One region of the Phenylobacterium sp. NIBR 498073 genome, then DNA from elsewhere that is predicted to be linked to it. Evidence: predicted binding sites of a transcription regulator. Region 1 holds the regulator's gene; the other holds the start of a gene.

Region 1 (7,888 bases):
GCCCATGGACCACCCCAAGGGGCCTCAGCGGCAGCGCCATGGTCATCGTCGGCGATGAACGCGCTCCCCGGCCCAGACGGCTGCTCCCCTCGCGTCGCCACAGAAATCTGCGTCGAGAAGCCCGTCGTGGCGCCGCAATCACGCTGAAACAGCGTGGCGCGGGCCGCTCCTCCTGGAGCGGCGACCTCGGAAACGACTTGGTTGCTGCAAGCATCCACGCCGCATCCCGATAGCAACAATCCGAAAAGCAGGACGGAAGCGATCGACAGCTTGGCCATGCTTCAGCCTAGCGTGCGAACGTCCGGAAGCCACCCCTCGACGACGTTTGAGACGTCTGCTCTCGGGCGCGGCGCCCTATGTCCGTTGTCGGGACTGAAGCCTACGACTGGAATCGACCCCTGGCCGACCTAGCAGCGGAAGAAGCGATACGCGGCCTCGTCATCGAACGCGCCGACCTCGGCCCAAGCCGGCAGGAACTTGACGGGCCAAGGGAGCGCCTTCGCACAAGCAAGGCATAGCTGCTGATAGTCAGCCCAGAACCGCACGAAGCCATCGAAGCCGCGCCATCCGCTTTGTTCGGCCACGGGCGTCGATTCCACATAGGCGATGAGCTTCTCCATCCAGGCTGCACCACGCCTTGCGGCGACGAAATTCGCGTAGTGGTCTTCTGGCGCCTTCACCTCGAACATCAACAGCCGAGGCCTTGCCGCGCCAACAGCGTCGGCCCAGACAGCCAGGTAGTCCGATATTTCGGCCTCCGATCGAGCGTTGGCGAACATGAACCGGACGCTGTTCTGGAACGCCGATCCTTCCAAGATCAGAACGCCGGCTTCGGTCTGGATGAAGTTTCGGAAAGCATGGATGCAGAGGTCCGAAAAATCGGGCTCCTTGGCTTTCTTTCGGAGTGTTGCCGGCAAGACCGGATGGTCCCTTGATTCCTCCAGCCACCAGCGCGACGGCAATCCGTCGATCGAGCAACGAGCGTTCAAGCGCTCGGCCGCCGAGGTTTTCCCCGAGCCTGGAAGGCCTTCGATGAGCCAAAGTTGCGGATCGGCGGTCACCATCGCCGTCGCATACTGGCGACCGAGACGTCCGGTTTCCACCCCATCTCAGACTCTCGCGGTGTCCGCTTCTTGACGCCGGGCCGAGCCGCCTCGGCGCGCCTCCTGGGGTGCTCGTATAGGGTTTAGTCCTGATTGACGCTCCCGTTGGTTGCGAGCTACGCCGGAACGACTCAGTCGTCGCGTAACCCTCTTGCATTGGGAGAGTGACATGATCGGCTCGCGCATCGGCCTCGTCGCCGCGCTGGTTGCGGGATCGGGCTTGGCTTTTGTCGGCCAGGCCCTCCGCGCCCAGGCCGCTGAATATGTGGCGGACGTCGTCATCAGCACCGACAGCATCCGCTGCGGATACTTCGCGAACAATCAGCAGTGCTTCGGTTTCACGCGCTTTGTCGGCGGTGATTGGAACATCGCCGCCGGCGACACCCTGAAGATGAGCGTGGAATTCGAGGATCGCTTTTACGTGCCGGGCTCAAGCGAAGGCAATTTCGTGAGCGTGCTTGCTGTTGACGCCACGTCCGTCCTGGGCGGCGGAGGACCGGGCGACAACCACTACCAGGGCCAGCTCACGATGGGCGGCTATGCCGGGCCGCCCAATCCGTTGGCGGGAACCTATGAGTTTACGTCCATGGACGCCTTCGGGGCCGGCGGCGGCTTTTGCTGCGGCTATGGCGTGCCGAACGGCGGCTATTCGCTCACCGGCATGGATGCTTCGGTCCTGGCCTTGAGCGACGGCCTCCGGCCGCTGGTCGGCATCGCCGCGGGCTACTCGGTGGTGCTGCCGGCGACGCCGGCGACGATCGACAATCTGCAGGGCGGTTCGCCGGACGCGCCGGTCATCCTGCCGCCCGGAGGGGTGGGAAAGATCACCGGAAACATCGCCGGGCCCTATTCCGCCGAGTCGTTCTACGGCTTCACCTGGGGCGGCGGAACGTTCGAGACGATTGCGACGATCGTCGGCGCCGATGCCGGGGCGTCGTTCACGTTCAAGCTGATCAACAGATCGGGGGAGGTGCTCTACAAGCCTGTCCTCATCGAAGACAACCAGTTCAGCGCGACGATCAGGGAGTCCTTCCTGCCCGAGGGCGTCTACCGCATTGGCCTGACGACGACGGGCCTCAAGGATCCGAGCTTTGCGATCGACTTCCGGACCCCGGTCAACTTCTGGCCGGCCTCGGCGGTGCCGGAGCCGGCGACCTGGGCGATGCTGATCACCGGCTTTGGCCTGGTCGGCGCGGCGCTGCGTCAACAGCGACTGCGCGTCGCCTACGCGCCGAGGCGATGAACCGCGCGACGATTACGTGACCCTGCGGGCGCCGCAGCAGATCGCCGCCTGGGCCGAGGGCCAGGCGGCGATCTTGGGGGGCGGTCGCCGGAAGCCGGCCGGCTTCCGGCGACGCTGGCTCAGGAACCGCCGGTCGCGCCGAACTGCAGCGTGTCCATGACCTTCTCGAGGTTGAAGCTTCCGGCCCGCTGGGCCGGCGGGAACTCCTTCAGGGTTTCGAGATACTCGCCGATGATGTCCTGGCACGGCACCAGGATGAACGCGCGGTCGAGATACCAGTCCCAGTAGGTGTTCGAGGTGATGTCGGCGAACTCGTAGGGGTCGGTGCGCAGGTTGTAGAGCTTGGGAATGCGGCCGGTGACGAACGGCCGGCCCCAGATTTCCAGGGTGCCCTCGACCTTCTGCTCCATGAACACGACTTTCCAGTTGTCCATGCGCAGCCCGGCCACTTCGCCTTCGTCGGTGAAATAGATGAAACCCTTGCGCGGGCTCTTCTCGCCCTTGGTCAGGTGGCCGACCAGGCTGTCGCCGTCGAGGTGGGACTTGAACGTCTTGCCGCCCAGGGTGGCGCCCTTCTTGAGGTCCTCCTTGATCGAGCCGGCGCCCGCCATCTCGGCGAAGGTCGGCAGCCAATCGAGGTGCGAGACGATGTCGTTCGAGACCGAGCCCGCGGGGATCTTGCCGGGCCAGCGCACCATGGCCGGCACCCGGTAGGCGCCTTCCCAGCTGGTGTTCTTTTCCGACCGGAACGGCGTCGTGCCCGCATCCGGCCACGAGTTGCAGTGCGGGCCGTTGTCGGTCGAGTACATGACGAAGGTGTCGTCGGCGATTCCGAGTTCGTCCACGAGGTCGAGCAGCACGCCGATCGCCTTGTCGTGGTCGATCATCACGTCATGGTATTCGCTCTGCCAGCGTCCGGCCTGCCCGCGGCTCGAGGGCTTGGGGTGGGTGCGGAAGTGCATGTGGGTGGTGTTGAACCAGACGAAGAACGGCACGCCGGCCTTCACCTGCGCGCGAATGAAGGCGACCGCCTTTTCGGTCACTTCGTCGTCGATCGTCTCCATGCGCTTCTTGGTCAGCGGGCCGGTGTCCTCGATCGACTGGCCGCCCTTGCCGTCGGCCTTGCAGTGCAGCACGCCGCGCGGGCCGAAGCGCTTGCGGAAGTTGGGGAATTCCTTGGGGTCCGGATAGTCGGGGTTCTCCGGCTCTTCCTCGGCGTTCAGGTGGTAGAGGTTGCCGAAGAACTCGTCGAAGCCATGCATCGTCGGCAACTGCTCGTCGCGGTCGCCGAGGTGGTTCTTGCCGAACTGGCCGGTGGCGTAGCCCTGGGTCTTGAGCACGGTGGCGATGGTCGGGATCGAGTCCTTCATCCCCTCCTTGGCGCCGGGCATGCCGACCTTGGTGAGGCCGGTGCGAAGCCCGCCCTGGCCGGTGATGAAGCTGGCGCGGCCGGCCGTGCAGCTCTGCTCGGCGTAGTAGTCGGTGAACACCATGCCTTCATTGGCGACGCGGTCGATGTTGGGCGTTCGGTAGCCCATCATGCCCTTGGTGAAGCAACTGAGGTTCGACTGACCGATATCGTCGCCCCACATGACCAGAATGTTGGGTTTTTTCGCCACGGCAATTCTCCTCGCCCGCAAGACCAGGGCGGGATTTTCGCGTCCGGCGCGGCGGGCCGACATCGGGCTTTACCCGCGTCCTGCGAGGCGAATGTCTGGAGGGCGCGCGGCTGGGCTCAGGCCGTCGCCGGCGCCAGGTCGAGGCGGGCGGCGGCGAGGGCCAGCAGCGCCATGGCGGCGGCGGCGATCCAGAGGGCCCCGGGGCCGAGCCGTTGGAAGGCCAGGGCGCCGAGGGCGGCGCCGGCGACGAGGCCCAGCCACAGCAGCAGGTGCGGCGCCCAGCCGAAGCGATCGCCGCCCATCAGCGCCGCAGTGATCGCCTTGCCGAGCTTGACCAGGGCGCCGGTCATGTAGGTCAGGCCGAAGCGGACCTCGCCGTCCTGGGCGAAGACGGTGTTCTCCGCCCCCATGGCGAAGGCGAGGACCAGGATGGCGGCCGGCAGGGGCGCAAGCGCGGCGAGCGTGGCGGCCAGCGCCAGGACGAGGCTGACGAAGGCCAGCACCGCCGGCCCGCGCCGGGCCCCGGCCTTGCGGCCGAGGAAGGCTCCGGTCGAGACCCCGGCCACGAAGGCGGCGATCAGGGCGAACGCCAGGCCTGCATAGCCCGCGCCCTCGGCCAGGCCCACCGCCAGGCGGGTGGAGTTGCCGCTCATGAAGGAGACGAAGAAGCCGCCGGTCAGCAGGAAGCCGACGGCGTCCACGTAGCCGGCCACGGCCGAAAGGCCGCTGGCCAGCAGTCGAACCCGGCTGCTCAGACGAATCAGTTCGCCCCCTCCCGCTTAGCCAGTCAGGCCTTGGTGTCGACCGAGCCGCCGGCCTCGCCGTCGCCCACGGCGTAGGGATTGGCGGACGGGGCCGGCTCGGCGGCGGGCGGCAGGTCGGCGCCCGAACCCTTGGCGGCGACCACGACCATGGCCGGGCGGATCAGCCGGCCGAGCAGCTCGTAGCCCGGCTGCAGCACTTGGATGACGCCGCCGGCGGCGACGTCGGGGGCGGGCTGCTCCATCATCGCCTGATGCTGGTGCGGGTCGAACTTCTCGCCCTTCGGCGGGTCGATCTTCTTCAGGCCGTTGTTCTCGAAGGCGCTCAACAGCGACTTCTGGGTCATCTCCATGCCGACCACGAAGTTCTTGACCGCCGGGTCGTCGACCGGCGCGGCCAGGGCGCGGTCGAGGGTGTCGGCGACGGTCAGCAGGTCGCGGCCGAACTTCTGGATCGCGAAGGCGCGGGCGTCGTTGGCCTCGCGCTCGGCCCGGCGCTTGGAATTCTCCGCGTCGGCGGCGACGCGCAGCATCTGGTCCTTCAGGGCCTGAACCTCGGCCTTCAGGGCGATGATCTCGTCGACGGCGGCGTCGGCGACGTCGTTGAATTCTTCGGCCGGCGTTTGATCGTCGGACATCTTGTATTCCTCTAAGCGTTCGTCACCTGGGACAGCACGCGGGCGGTATAGTCCACCAGCGGGATGACCCGGGCATAGTTTAGACGGGCGGGACCGATCACGCCGATCGCGCCCAGCACCTTTTGCCGGCCCGTCATATAGGGCGCGGCGATGACGGCGGAACCCGAAAGGGAAAAGAGTCGCGTTTCGGCGCCGATGTAGATGCGCACGCCCTGGGCGTCCCGCACGTCGTCGAGCAAACCGATCAGCTGCTCCTTTTGTTCGAGGTCGTCGAACAGCATGCGCACGCGTTCGAGGTCGTCGAGGGTCTCGCGGTCGCCCAGCAGGTTGGCGCGGCCGCGGACGATCAGGGCGCGGTCGGCGCCGTCGCCGCCGCTCCAGGCGGCCATGCCGTCCTCGACCAGCCGGGCGGCGGCCTCGTTGAGCTGACGGCGGGCGGCCTCCAGCTCGCGGCGGATCTCCAGCCCCGCCTCGCCCAGGGTGCGGCCGCGCAGTCGGGCGTTCATGAAGTTCGAGGCCTCCTGCAGCGAGGAGGGGGTGACGCCGGCGGCCAGCCGCATCAGCCGGTTCTCGACCACGCCGTCCTCGAACACCATCACCGCCAGGGCCTGGTCGGCGGAGAGGGCGACGAACTCGACGTGTTTGACGCCGGCGTCCCGCACTGGGGTGACGACGATGCCGGCCCCGCCGGCGAGGCCCGAGAGGATGGCCGAGGCCTCGTTCAAGGCCTCCTCGAAGTTGCGGCCCTTGGCCGAGAGCCGGGCCTCGATGTTGCGGCGGTCCTCCTCGGCGACGTCGCCGACCTCGAGCAGGCCGTCGACGAACAGCCGCAGGCCGGCATGGGTCGGCACCCGGCCGGCGCTGACATGCGGCGCGCCGAGCAGGCCGAGCTGGGTCAGGTCCTGCATGGTGTTGCGGATCGAGGCCGGCGACAGGTGCACGCCGCCCTTGGAGAGGGTGCGCGAGCCGACCGGCTCGCCGGTCTCCAGGTAGCTCTCCACGACGCGGCGGAAGATCTCGCGGGCGCGCTCGTCGAGTTCGCCGAGCGAAGGCCCGGAGGAAAGCAGCGGGTTGGTCACCACGGGCGGCGGTGCTCGGTCTGGGCCATGGACGGAACCTCTTTCATCTAGGATAAGCCGCCGGACGCAAGACGCCAGACCCATCCGTTTTTCCAATAGCCCGCAGGACCGCCATGCGCCCCTCCGACCGCACCCCCGACATGCTTCGCACCGTGACCCTGGAGACCGGGGTCAACCGTTATGCCGAGGGCTCGTGCCTGGTCAGCTTCGGCCACACCAAGGTGCTGGTCACCGCCAGCGTCGAGGAGCGAGTGCCCGGCTTCATGCGCGGCCGCGGCGTCGGCTGGGTGACGGCCGAGTACGGCATGCTGCCGCGCGCGACCCATACCCGCGGTCGCCGCGAGGCCTCGGAGGGCAAGCAGTCGGGCCGCACCCAGGAAATCCAGCGGCTGATCGGCCGCTCGATGCGCGCGGTTGTCGATCCGGCGGCGCTGGGCGAGCGGCAGATCTCGATCGATTGCGACGTGATCCAGGCCGACGGCGGCACCCGCACGGCGGCGATCACGGGCGCCTGGGTGGCCCTGCGGATGGCCACGCAGTACCTGCTGGACGAGGGCGTGATCGCCAAGGACCCGATCGTCGACCAGGTCGCGGCGGTGTCGTGCGGCGTCTACAACAACACCCCGGTGCTGGACCTGGAATACGAAGAGGACTCCAACGCCGAGGCCGACGCGAACTTCGTGCTGACCGGCAAGGGCGACATCGTCGAGATCCAGGCGACCGGCGAGAAGCGCGGCTTCACCCAGGACGAGTTCGAGCAGCTGTTCAACCTGGCCCGCAAGGGCATCGGCGAGCTGTGCGAGGCCCAGCGCGCGGCGACCGGGAAGTAGCCGCATTTCATCGTGTCATCCCGATTTGCGAAGCAAGACCGGGATCCATGAACACCGGATGGGGCGGGTGCGCCTCAGCCGAGCTTCATCCTGCATCATTCGCGCGAATGGGTCCCGGACAAGCGCTGCGCGCTTTCCGGGATGACACTTGAGTGCGCCCCAAAACGAAAAACCCCGCCCCGGGGAGGACGGGGCGGGGTTCTCGTATCTAGACGGGCGGCTGGGGGAGGAGGGGCGCCGCGACGCGTCTAGAGGCCGTTCAGCAGATAGCGGAACGACGATGCCGGCATGCGCGCAAGTTCGCGGGCGAAGGGGCCCAGCATCCAGTCGATGACGCGTTCGATAGCGTTAGCCATGCCCATCTCCTTTGTGTGCGGCGCAGCAAATTGTTGCAATGCAAATAGGGAGGTCTTGGCGGCTATGCAATGGGTGCGGGGTGGTTTTTTGCATACCCAAGCCAAAATGAGGGCATGTTCGACCGTTGGGGGCGGAAATGTCGCACCTGTTCCAGGCGGGCTCGGCGGCAATGGCGCCGCTCGTGAGAATTTCCGCGCGGGCAAACGCGGCCTTCTGGCCGGGGAGCAGGGGCGGGGTGGACGTCGACATGTCGGCCGA
Region 2 (7,888 bases), 260 kb from region 1:
GGCGCGACGCACGATGGCGACGCCGGCGTCCTGATCGGCGTTGTCGCCCTTCAGGCCGTCGAGGACCTTGGAGGCCTTCAGCAGCGCCACGCCGCCGCCGGGCACGATGCCTTCTTCCACGGCCGCGCGGGTCGCGTTGAGGGCGTCGTCGACGCGGTCCTTCTTTTCCTTCACTTCGACTTCAGTCGCGCCGCCGACGCGGATGACCGCAACGCCGCCGGCCAGCTTGGCCAGACGCTCTTGCAGCTTTTCCTTGTCGTAGTCCGAGGTGGTCTCTTCGATCTGACGCTTGATCTGGCCGATGCGGCCTTCGATCGCGTCCTTCGCGCCGACGCCGTCCACGATGGTGGTGTCGTCCTTGGTGATCTGGACCTTCTTGGCGCGGCCGAGCATGTCGAGGGTGACGTTCTCGAGCTTGATGCCCAGGTCTTCGCTGATCAGCTCGCCGCCCGTCAGGATGGCGATGTCTTCCAGCATGGCCTTGCGGCGATCGCCGAAGCCCGGAGCCTTGACGGCCGCGACCTTCAGGCCGCCGCGCAGCTTGTTGACCACCAGGGTGGCCAGGGCTTCGCCTTCGACGTCTTCAGCGATGATCAGCAGCGGACGGCCCGACTGCACCACGGCTTCCAGCACCGGCAGCAGCGGCTGCAGCGAGGAGACCTTCTTTTCGAAGAGCAGGATCAGCGGCTCTTCCAGCTCGACTTCCATCTTGTCGGCGTTGGTGATGAAGTACGGCGACAGGTAGCCGCGGTCGAACTGCATCCCCTCGACGACGTCGAGTTCGGTTTCCAGGCTCTTGGCTTCTTCGACGGTGATGACGCCTTCGTTGCCGACCTTGGCCATGGCCTTGGCGATCATTTCACCGACTTCCAGGTCGCCGTTGGCCGAGATGGTGCCGACCTGAGCGATTTCCGAGTTGGTGGTGACCTTCTTGGAGGTCGACTTGATCTCCTCGATGACCTTGGCGACCGCCTTGTCGACGCCGCGCTTCAGGTCCATCGGGTTCATGCCGGCCGCGACCGACTTCAGGCCTTCGACGACGATGGCTTGCGCCAGGACGGTGGCGGTGGTGGTGCCGTCGCCGGCCTTGTCGTTGGTCTTCGAGGCGACTTCGCGGATCAGCTGGGCGCCGAGGTTCTCGAAGCGGTCAGCCAGTTCGATTTCCTTGGCGACCGAGACGCCGTCCTTGGTCGAGCGCGGGGCGCCGAACGACTTTTCGATGACGACGTTGCGGCCCTTGGGGCCGAGGGTCACCTTCACCGCGTTGGCGAGGGTGTTGACGCCGCGCAGCATGCGGTCACGAGCGTCGGAGGAGAAATAGACGTCTTTGGCGGCCATTTTTCTCGTCTTTCAATAGAAGTGGATGGGGAGGAAGGACGAAGGAGGGGTGGTTACTCGACCACGCCCAGGACGTCGCTTTCCTTCATGATCAGCAGGTCCTTGCCGTCGATCTTGACCTCGGTGCCCGACCACTTGCCGAACAGGATGCGGTCGCCGGCCTTCACGTCGAGCGGCTGAAGCTTGCCGTTGTCGTCACGGGCGCCAGGGCCGACGGCGACGACTTCGCCTTCCTGCGGCTTTTCCTTGGCGGTGTCGGGGATGATGATCCCGCCCTTGGTCTTTTCTTCTTCCTCGACGCGCTTCACGAGGACGCGGTCTCCCAGAGGACGAAACGCCATATCTTATGTCTCCGTTCGGGACGGTTGAATGCCTGTCGGTCAGCCTCCGGGTGCGGCCGTTAGCAGCCGCGACCCCTGAGTGCTAACGCAGGGCGGAGGTAGGGAACGCTCCGAAGGGAGTCAAGCACGGCGCACGACGGTTTTTGATTCCGCTTGGTTACCGGCACGCGCCGCAGATAGGGTCGGACCCGAGGGAACACCAGGAGAAGTAACACCACCATGCGCCGCATTTTCGCGCTCGCCGGCCTCTGCGCCTTGGCCGCCGCCACCACCGCCCAGGCCGAGGCCTGGACCCCCTACGCCAAGACCGCCAACGGGCTCGAATGGTCCTATGACGCCGATTATTCATACCGCGACACCCTGACGGGCCGCGTGGTCGTGATGCAGGCGGTCGGCAAGCCGGGCGCCGAACCGCGCATGGGGCCGTCCGGCCCTGGCAAGGCCGACGGGGTCGGCTTCGTCACCGCCGTCGACTGCAGCGGCAAGTCGATGATCAGCCTCGGCGGCTATTCGCCGAAGAAGCCGCTGGAGCTGTCGGCGACCTGGCGCACCGCCACCCCCGGCGCGGCCAAGAGCGCCGAGGACAAGGCGCTGGTCGAGGCGGTCTGCAAGAACACCTCGGGCCTGGCCGCGAAATAGCCGGCGAACCGGCGGGGCTGCTGACAGGTTTGCGTCAGTCCCGCCGCTAAGGCTGGCGGTTGACGATCGGAGGACACGCCATGCTCGACCACATCGGATTGACCGTCAGCGACTTCGCCCGGGCGCGGGCCTTCTACGACGCCGCGCTCGCGCCGTTGGGCGTGGCCATGGTGATGGAGGTGACGCCCGAGCAGACCGGCGGCTCCAGCCATCTCGGCTATGGTTCGGACGGCAGGCCCTATTTCTGGATCGGCGACGCCGGCGCGACGACCGGCGCCCTGCACGTCGCCTTCACCGCGCCCGACCGCGCCACGGTCGACGCCTTCTATGCGGCCGCCCTGGCCGCCGGCGGGCGCGACAACGGCGCGCCGGGCCTGCGCGAGCACTATCACCCGACCTATTACGGGGCCTTCGTGCTCGATCCCGACGGACACAACATCGAAGCCGTCTGCCACCAGGGCTGAGCGGCCCGCGAGAAAATGTCGGGATTGCGGCTGGCGATACCGACCGGTCGCTCCCATGTCACCATCATGAACCTGCTCCTCAAGCTTGCGCCTGCGCTGGTCATCCTGGGCTTGGCTGCGGCCCTGGTGCTGCTGAGCCTGCCCGCGCCGCTCTACGCCTGAGGCGGCGGCGCGGAGGCGCCGGCTTTCTCCGATCCGTGATTTCGGACTGAGCCCTTGCGCAGCAGGGGTTCTCGGCCTCGCGATGGCGCACGTCCAATGCTGGACGCTGTAAAATTAAAACGCTTGTTTGATTTTGCGGGAATATGGGCCAAAACTACCGCCAACCAAGATCGCAGCAGGAGAGACCCAGATGACCGAGGCCGCTAAGCAGGCCAGCTTCACGCTGAACGTGCAGGACGAACTGAACGACCTGCGCATGTCGGACAAGGCGCTGCCGCTCTACAATCAGGTCAAGCAATTCATCAAGGACGTGGTCCAGCCCATGTCCGAGGAATTCCATCGCCTCGGCGAGGGCAAGACCGACATCTGGAGCTACGCGCCCGGCCAGCTGGAAGTGCTGGAAGCGGCCAAGGACAAGGCCAAGGCCGCCGGCCTGTGGAACTTCTTCCTGCCGGACGCCCACACCGGTGAAGGCCTGTCGAACCTCGACTACGCCTACATCGCCGTCGAACTCGGCAAGAACCCGATGGCGTCGGAGACGATGAACTGCGCCGCCCCGGACACCGGCAACATGGAAGTGCTGGAGCGCGTCGGCACGCCGGAACAGAAGGAAAAGTGGCTGAAGCCGCTGCTGAACGGCGAGATCCGCTCGGCCTTCGCGATGACCGAGGTCAACGCCGCTTCGTCCGACGCCAAGAACATCAACACCCGCGCCACCCTGGTCGGCGACGAGTACGTGATCAACGGCGAGAAGCACTACATCTCGGGCGCCGGCGACCCGCGCTGCAAGATCATGATCACCATGGTCCAGACCAGCCCGGACGGCCCGCCCCACCTGCGCCAGTCGCAGATCCTGGTGCCGACCGACGCGCCCGGCGTGAAGATCCTCGGCCCGATGAACGTGTTCGGCGATCCGGACGCCCCGCACGGCCACATGCACATCGTGTTCGACAACGTGCGCGTGCCGGCCTCGAACATGCTGCTCGGTGAAGGCCGCGGCTTCGAGATCAGCCAGCTGCGCCTGGGCCCGGGCCGTATCCACCACTGCATGCGCGCCATCGGCCAGGCCGAGAAGGCCCTCGACCTGCTGGTCACCCGCGGTCTGACCCGCGAGGCGTTCGGCAAGCCGATCATCCAGCTGGGCGGCAACATCGAAATCGTCAGCCGCGCCCGCATCGAGATCGAGGCCATGCGCCTGATGGTGCTCAAGGCCGCCAAGGCCATGGACATCCTGCCGCGCGACGAAGCCCGGATCTGGATCCACATGGTCAAGGCCATGGTGCCCGAGCGGGTCTGCACGATCATCGACCAGGCGATCCAGATGCACGGCGCCCTGGGCGTCAGCCAAAAGACCCCGCTGGCCCGGATGTACACCTCGACCCGCACCCTGCGCCTGGCCGACGGCCCGGACGAGGTGCACCACATGGTCGTGGGCCGCAACGAGGTCCGCCAGTACCGCGAGATGCCGCACGATCCGTCGACCGCCGCGGTGTTCCGCAACTAGGCGTCGGCTGACACAGCTGCACAGGATCAGGCCCCGGCGCGTCCGGGGCCTTTTTCTTTGCCCGGCCGCCATCGACCGGCGCGGTCGGCCGGGCCTAGGCTCAGACCATGAGCTTTCGCATCAAACGGCTGAGCGCCGACGAAACCCTCCGCGCCGCCTCGGCCCTCGGGGCGGTGCTGAAGGACTGCGTGGACGGCGGGGCTTCGGTCTCGTTCATGGCGGGCCTGACCCTCGACGAGGCGACTGCGTTCTGGGCGCGCGCGGCCGCGGCCCAGGCCGGCGACGGCCGCGCGGTGCTGGCGGCTGAGGACGACGAGGGTCTGTTCGGCGTCGTGCAGGTGATCGCCGCCGGCATGCCCAACCAGCCGCACCGCGGCGACGTCGCCAAGATGCTCGTCCACCGACGCGGCCGGCGGCGCGGCGCGGCCGAGGCGCTGCTGGCCGCCGCCGAGGACGCGGGCCGCGGCCTCGGCCTGACGCTGCTGGTGCTCGACACGGTCACCGGCGGCGAGGCCGAGCGGCTCTACGCGCGGCTGGGCTGGGAGCGGGTCGGGGTCATCCCGAACTACGCGCTGACGCCCGACGGCGAACTCTGCAGCACCACATACTTCTACAAGCTCATCTGACAGCCACGCCTGTTCGGTGTAAGCAAGGTTCGCCCACAGCGAACCTCCGTCCGGCGCGACCGCCGGGAGCCGCAGCGAGGCGACCTCTTTCCCGCGCGCGCGTCGCGCAGCTGACCGGTGGAGCCGGGGCGCCTGTGTCCCCCGTCCGAGCCGCTCGCAACCTGGAGGACGACCCATGGGCCTGATCTCGGCTCTGTTCATAATCTGCCTGGCCTTCGTCACGGCGACCCTGTCGGGGGTGTTCGGCATGGCCGGCGGCCTGGTGCTGATGGGCGGGCTGGCGCTGGTGCTGCCGGTCTCCGCCGCATTCGTGACCCACGGCATCCTGCAGCTCGTCGCCAACGGCTGGCGCGCGGTGTTGCACCGCAAGTTCGTCCGCTGGGACATCGTCGGCTGGTACGCCCTGGCCTCGGCGATTGCCGGCGGCATCGTCGCGCTGATCTCGCTGGCGCCGTCCAAGCCGGTGCTCTACCTGCTGATGGGCCTGGTGCCGTTCCTGCTCTGGTTGCCGCAGCGCTGGATCAACCTCGACGCGGCGCGGCCGCCCCAGGCCTTCGCGTCGGGCCTGATGGTCACGGGCCTCAACCTCTCCGCCGGGGTCGCCGGCCCGCTGCTCGACATCTTCTTTGTGCGCACCAGCCTGACCCGGCACGCCATCGTCGCCACCAAGGCCGCGACCCAGGTGTTCGCCCACCTGGCCAAGATCCTGGTCTACGGGACGCCGCTGCTCACCAGTCGCGCCCAGGACCTGCCGCCCTGGTGGATGTTCGTGATCGCCATTCCGCTCTCGATGGCGGGTACGGCGGTCGGCGGCTGGATCCTCGGCCGCATCACCGATGTGGACTTCAAGCGCTGGACGAAGTGGATCGTGACCGGGATCGGGGTCCTCTATCTGATCCAGGCCGCTCAACTGTTCGTGCGAGGGGCCGGATGAAGATCGAACCCAGGGTGCTGGAAAACCCGTTCGTGCGGCTGGAGCCGATCGGCGAGCCGCACCGCGAGGGGCTGCGCGCGGCCTGCAACGCCGACCAGGACGTCTGGACCCGCCTCTATCCCTACTCCTGGGCCGGCGAGCACTTCGACCCGACCTGGGCCAAGCTGATCGACGACAACGCCAAGGGCGGCGCCCAGGGCTACGCGGTGATGGTCGGCGGCGAAGTGGTCGGGCTCACCACCTTCTACGGCGTCGACCCGGCCAATGCGGTGTTGGAGGTCGGCGGCACCTATTACCGGCCCGACGTGCGGGGCGGCGTGGTCAATCCGGCCGCCAAGCGGCTGATGATGGGGCACGCCTTCGACGGCGGCGCGCGGCGGGTGGTCTATCGCGTCGACGCCAGCAACGCCCGCTCGCGCGCGGCGGTGCTGAAGCTGGGGGCGGTGCAGGAAGGGATCCTGCGCCAGGACCGCGTCACCTGGACCGGCCGCATCCGCGACACGGTGATCTTCTCGATCCTCGCCGACGAGTGGCCGGCCGTGCGCCAGAGGCTGGACGAACGGCTGGCCGTATTCGCCTAGAGTGTCATCCCGGTCTTGCTTCGCAAACCGGCAATGACACGGCGCGGGGGCGACGCTCGTACGACGCCCCCCGCGATAGATCAGGCGCTCGCGGCGGTCTTCTCCGGAGCGGCCGGGAAGAACACCTTGGCGGCGTTCTCCGCGACCTCCTGGGCGGTGTAGGGCCGGCCCGGCGTGAAGCCGTCGGTCTGCAGCATCTTGATCTCGCGGACGCCGCGGGACGAGACGCCCAGCACCTTGCCGGTGTGGTCGGCGGCGAGGTCCGAGGCCATGTAGAGCACGCCGGGGGCGATGTTCTCCGGCAGGGCCATCGGATCGGGTTCCTTGTCGCGGAAGCCGGGGAGGTCCGAGGTCATGCGGGTGAAGGCGCCGGGGGCCAGGCCCATGACCCGGATGCCGTACTTGCGCCCCTCGATCGAGAGCACGCGCATGAAGCCGTAGATGCCGGCCTTGGCCGCGCCGTAGTTCGACTGGCCGAAGTTGCCGTAGAGGCCCGAGGTCGAGGAGGTCATGATGATAGTCCCGGGCTTGCCGTTGTCCTTCATCCATTTCCACACCGGCATGGTGCAGCAGTAGGTTCCCTTCAGGTGGACCTTCACGACCAGGTCCCAATCGGCCTCGGTGGTGTTGGCGAAGGTCTTGTCGCGCAGGATGCCGGCGTTGCAGACGAGGATGTCGACCTGGCCGAAATTATCCAGGGCGGTCTTCAGGATGTTCTCGCCGCCTTCGAGGGTCGAGACGTCGTCGGTGTTGGCCGCGGCCCGGCCGCCGGCGGCGATGATGTCGTCAACGACCTTCTGCGCCGCGCCCTTATCCGAACCGGAACCGTCGCGCGGCCCGCCCAGGTCGTTGACCACAACCGCGGCCCCTTCCTTGGCGAACAGCTTGGCGTAGGCCTCGCCCAAACCGTTGCCCGCGCCGGTGATGATGGCGACCTTGCCGTCCAGCAGGCCCATGTCGTTTCTCCCTAATGATCTAAGTTATGGGGCCATCTTCGGGGCGAGGTTTTCCGCTGGCAAGCCTTGACCGCTGGAGGCGGCCGGCTCCAATTGGCGTGCTGCGTGCCAATAGGGAGCGACTTCGATGATCCGCATGCTGGCCCAAAGGGCCGCGCTGACCGCCGCCCTGAGCGCCGCCGGCGCCGCCTTCGCCCACGAGCCGGCCCCGCGGATCGCTCCTTCGCTGGCCGCCCACACCGCCGAGTTCGCGCCGCCCAAGGTCTATGAACCGGCGCCGGGGATCTTTTCGGCGGTCGGCTATGGGATCGCCAATTCGATCATGGTGGTCGGCAAGACCGGG

Evidence for each region. The regulator HrcA, encoded in region 1, represses chaperone genes, less so after heat shock. The targets are predictions, from matches to a motif close to GTTAGCANTCNNNNNNNNNGANTGCTAAC.
Region 2: the regulator HrcA is predicted to act here: its motif matches at 1,738-1,766, upstream of groES (co-chaperone GroES).

The regions. Positions count from the first base shown of each region.
Region 1 covers NZ_CP114599.1:363,372-371,259, forward strand. Annotated here, with positions in the region: gene O4N75_RS01840 (hypothetical protein) at 1-278, opposite strand, end outside; gene O4N75_RS01845 (hypothetical protein) at 408-1,064, opposite strand; gene O4N75_RS01850 (PEPxxWA-CTERM sorting domain-containing protein) at 1,273-2,346, shown strand; gene O4N75_RS01855 (arylsulfatase) at 2,466-3,965, opposite strand; gene O4N75_RS01860 (DUF1275 family protein) at 4,082-4,678, opposite strand; gene grpE (nucleotide exchange factor GrpE) at 4,753-5,364, opposite strand; gene hrcA (heat-inducible transcriptional repressor HrcA) at 5,376-6,446, opposite strand; gene rph (ribonuclease PH) at 6,557-7,273, shown strand.
Region 2 covers NZ_CP114599.1:626,864-634,751, forward strand. Annotated here, with positions in the region: gene groL (chaperonin GroEL) at 1-1,338, opposite strand, end outside; gene groES (co-chaperone GroES) at 1,392-1,679, opposite strand; gene O4N75_RS03210 (hypothetical protein) at 1,899-2,318, shown strand; gene O4N75_RS03215 (VOC family protein) at 2,399-2,782, shown strand; gene O4N75_RS03220 (acyl-CoA dehydrogenase family protein) at 3,135-4,448, shown strand; gene O4N75_RS03225 (GNAT family N-acetyltransferase) at 4,556-5,074, shown strand; gene O4N75_RS03230 (sulfite exporter TauE/SafE family protein) at 5,250-6,008, shown strand; gene O4N75_RS03235 (GNAT family protein) at 6,005-6,589, shown strand; gene O4N75_RS03240 (SDR family NAD(P)-dependent oxidoreductase) at 6,670-7,545, opposite strand; gene O4N75_RS03245 (alkyl sulfatase dimerization domain-containing protein) at 7,673-7,888, shown strand, end outside.